Regions from separate parts of the Bradyrhizobium sp. CFUWI genome, predicted to be linked through region 1. Evidence: predicted binding sites of a transcription regulator. Region 1 holds the regulator's gene; the other holds the start of a gene.
What was found. The regulator LexA, encoded in region 1, represses DNA repair genes until DNA is damaged. The targets are predictions, from matches to a motif close to TGTTCNNNNTGTGTTCNG.
Positions count from the first base shown of each region.

Region 1 (2,200 bases):
CAAGGGAACCCGCCTGACGGAGCGCGATCTCGCGCTCGCGGCGGCGATGAATCACCCGCACCTCGCCGTCTGCCGCCGTCCCAAGGTTGCGATCCTTGCCACCGGCGACGAACTGGTGAGGCCGGGCACCGCCCCCGGGCACGGCCAGATCGTCTATTCCAACGGCTACGCCCTGCACGCGCTCGCCCGCAGCGAGGGCGCCGAGACCATCGACCTCGGGGTGGCCGCCGACACGCTGGAGGCCACCTCCGCCGGGATCCGCCGCGCCCGCGAAAGCGGGGCTGACATCCTGGTCACGACCGGCGGCGCGTCGGTCGGCGACCATGACCTGGTCCAGCAGGCGCTGCTGGGCGAAGGCATCTCGATGGCGTTCTGGAAGATCGCGATACGCCCCGGCAAGCCGATGATGCACGGACGGCTCGGCGCGATGCGCGTAATCGGCCTGCCCGGCAATCCCGTGTCGTCCTATGTGTGCGCGTTCCTGTTCATGGTGCCGCTGATTCGTGCCCTGTCGGGCCGTTCAGTGATTCATCATCGCCGCGAGCGCGCCGTGCTGGGTCGCGACCTCGGTGCCAACGACCAGCGCGAGGATTATCTGCGCGCGCGCCTGGAGCTGCGCGACGATGGTACGCAAGTCGCCATTCCCGTCAGCCATCAGGATTCCTCTCTGCTTGCAAATCTTGCTGCGGCACAGGTACTTCTCGTGCGCGCACCGTTCGCGGCGAAGGCCGAGGCCGGTGGCCCCTGCGAGGTGCTGCGGCTCCCCGTCTGAGTCCACGGCCACACGCATTCCGCGAGTTTGCCGCCGTTCACGGTAAATTAAGCAGTTGCGGAACATGTATCGAACATATAGTGTCCGTTCATGATTTGTTTCGAGCATGTAGCGGCTTATCGCTGAACTCATCGTCTCGGAATCGAACGACATCAACCGGGGGACTTTGGTCGAGATGTTAACGCGCAAACAATACGAGCTTCTGAGGTTCATCAGCGAACGTTTGAAGGAAAGCGGCGTGCCGCCCTCCTTCGACGAGATGAAGGATGCGCTCGACCTGCGCTCGAAGTCGGGCATCCACCGCCTCATCACCGCGCTCGAGGAGCGTGGCTTCATCCGCCGCCTGCCTAACCGCGCACGCGCCATCGAAGTGATCAAGCTGCCGGAGCTGCAGGCTGCCGCCGGCGCCCGGCGCGGCTTCACGCCGAGCGTCATCGAGGGCAATCTCGGCAAGATCCGCGCGAGCTCCAGCCCGTCCATGGACGAGGGCGAGCGGCCCGTTGCAGTCCCCGTGATGGGCCGTATCGCGGCCGGCACGCCGATCGAGGCGTTGCAGACCCGCAGCCACACCATCAGCGTGCCGCCCGACATGCTCGGCGCGGGCGAGCACTACGCACTCGAGGTGCGCGGCGATTCCATGGTCGAAGCCGGTATCCTCGACGGCGACATGGCGCTGATCCAGCGCAACGAGAGCGCCGATACCGGCGACATCGTGGTGGCGCTGATCGACGACGAGGAGGCCACGCTCAAGCGCTTCCGCCGCCGCGGCGCCTCGATCGCACTCGAGCCCGCCAATGCCGCTTATGAGGTGCGCATCCTGCCGCCGAACCGGGTGAAGATTCAGGGCAAGCTGATCGGGCTTTATCGGAAGTACTGATTCCGGAAGGACTCGGTCCGAGATATATTTTGGCGTCTGCGTGCGCCCTTCGGTCGGCATCGCCGATCAAAGATTGGAGCGGATGAATGTCCGCTCCACGAAGCAACATCGCTTCACGGCCGTTCGCGTTCGAGAGGACAGCCGAGCGCCAGATCGTTTGGTGCAGCCGTCGCGACGCTGATCGCGGCATCGGCACGCACGCCGCCGTTGCCGCGTAATCGCATCACAATCTCCGCAACAACACGGCAGTGAACGGGCAAGTCCGCAACGCCCGCAATACAAGCGTGGAGGTATCGCAATCGAGCTGGCGACACTTGGCAGTCGTAGACGCGCGCCGGCGAAATGCACGGGACCCGGCTTTGTTCCTATCGACTTCGGGAAAGTTAATGTGATCGCGCCTCGCGAATCGCAGCCGCAGATTCGCCTATAACCGAGCAGAGCGTTGCATACTTCTACTTCGAGGCCTGCGCCTCCAAGGAGAGGTGCGGGTCGCTATCTTCGCATGAGGAGCACCCGATGTGTGACTATAGCCTGCATGCTATCGCGACGCG
Region 1 is NZ_JBWJZE010000012.1:30,499-32,698, reverse strand. Features, by position in the region: gene AC066S_RS24630 (molybdopterin molybdotransferase MoeA) at 1-772, shown strand, start outside; gene lexA (transcriptional repressor LexA) at 948-1,649, shown strand; gene AC066S_RS24620 (hypothetical protein) at 2,166-2,200, shown strand, end outside.

Region 2 (2,200 bases), on a different contig from region 1:
AGTTCGCCATCAGCCATTCGCGGAAGAGATCGCGCACCTCCAGCGGCAGCCGCAGCAGCACATAGGAGGCTTCCTTGACGCCGGCATGGGCGGCGGCATCGAGAACGCGCTCGATCTCGCAATCGTTCAGCGCAGGGATCACCGGCGCCACCATCACGGTGGTCGGAATGCCGGCATCTGAGAGCTGCTTCAGCGCCTCCAGCCGCTTCGGCGGCGTCGCGGCGCGCGGCTCCATGGTGCGGGCCAGTTTCGGATCGAGCGAGGTCACGGAGATCGCGACCTTGGCGAGGTTGCGCTTGGCCATCCGCGCGAGAATGTCGATATCGCGCAGCACCAGCGCCGATTTGGTCACGATGCCGACGGGATGGCCGGCACGTTCCAGCACCTCGAGGATGCCGCGCATGATCTTGTGCTCGCGCTCGATCGGCTGATAGGGATCGGTGTTGGTGCCGATCGCGATCATGCGCGGCTCGTAGCCGGCCGCGGCGAGCTCCTTCTCGAGCAGCGAAGGCGCCTCGGGTTTCGCAAACAGCTTCGATTCGAAATCGAGGCCCGGCGACAGGCCGAGATAGGCGTGGGTCGGCCGGGCGAAGCAGTAGACACAGCCGTGCTCGCAGCCGCGATAGGGGTTGATCGAGCGGTCGAAGCCGATGTCGGGTGAGTCGTTACGGGTGATCACCTTGCGCGACGTGTCGACTGCGACCGTGGTCTTGAACGGCGGCAGCTCTTCCAGGCTCTGCCAGCCGTCGTCGAAGGCGACGCGCGCCTCGGCCTCGTAGCGGCCGCTGGCGTTGGACTGCGCCCCTCGCCCTCGCCGGCGGGCGCGGTCGATGGCGACGCCGAGTTCCGGAAAATCAGAGTCCGCACCCGCCGGCTCGGAGGGCGCCTTGACCGGCGGGTGCTTGAGAGCATGAGAGGATGCTGCTGGACTCATGAACCCAAGATAGCACGCCAAAGGAACAAATCAAGAACACAGATGAAAAATGGAAAACAACCCCATGCAAAGCTGCCCCCCAAATTTCGGGCGCTTTCTCTTGACCTCACGCAACAAGCCTGTCGCAACGATCCCGTTTGATGCCGGACAGGGATCGATCGCGCCGGAACAATGTTGGTGACGATCGCGGGGCGTAGCTCGGCAACAATCGGCAAGAACATGACAAATCAACAACAATCAGCTGCCGCGAGCAGCAATCTCGATCTCCTTGATCGCTATTGGCGCGCCGCCAACTATCTCTCCGTCGGGCAAATCTATCTGCTCGACAATCCACTGCTGCGCGAGCCGTTGCGGGCCGAGCACATCAAGCCGCGCCTGCTCGGCCATTGGGGCACGACGCCCGGCCTGAACTTCATCTATGCCCATCTCAACCGCGTGATCCGCGCGCTTGATCTCGACGTGATCTATGTCTGCGGCCCCGGCCATGGCGGGCCGGGCATGGTCGCCAACACCTATCTGGAAGGCAGCTACAGCGAGCTCTATCCCGAGATCGCCCGCGATGCGGACGGTATGCGCAAGCTGTTCAGGCAGTTCTCCTTTCCCGGCGGCATCCCGAGCCATGCGGCGCCGGAGACGCCGGGCTCGATCCACGAGGGCGGCGAACTCGGCTACGCGCTGGTGCACGCCTACGGCGCGGCCTTCGACAACCCTGATTTGATCGTCGCCTGCGTCATCGGCGACGGCGAGGCCGAGACCGGCCCGCTGGCTGCGTCCTGGCACTCCAACAAGTTCCTGAACCCGGCCCATGACGGCGCGGTGCTGCCGATCCTGCATCTCAACGGCTACAAGATCGCCAATCCGACCGTGCTGGGCCGGATGCGAGATGCGGAAATCCGCGATCTCTTTCGCGGTTTCGGCCACGAGCCGCTGTTCGTCGAGGGTGACGATCCCAAATTGATGCACCAGGCCATGGCGGACGCGCTCGACGTCGCGCTCGCCAGCATCCGTTCGATCCAGCAGCACGCACGCGACGGGCGCAGCAGCGTCGAGCGGCCGCGCTGGCCGATGATCGTGCTGCGCAGCCCGAAGGGCTGGACCGGTCCGAAGGAGGTCGACGGCAAGAAGGTCGAGGGCTTTTGGCGCGCGCATCAGGTCCCCGTCGCCGGCTGCCGCGAGAACCCGGCGCACTTGAAAGTGCTCGAAGACTGGATGCGCAGCTACGAGCCCGAAAAGCTGTTCGACGCCAGCGGCGCCCTCGTTCCCGAG
Region 2 is NZ_JBWJZE010000004.1:46,591-48,790, forward strand. Features, by position in the region: gene AC066S_RS10690 (PA0069 family radical SAM protein) at 1-934, opposite strand, end outside; gene AC066S_RS10695 (phosphoketolase family protein) at 1,154-2,200, shown strand, end outside.
Region 2: a site for LexA is predicted at 956-973, ahead of AC066S_RS10690 (PA0069 family radical SAM protein). Genes of this name have one in related genera too.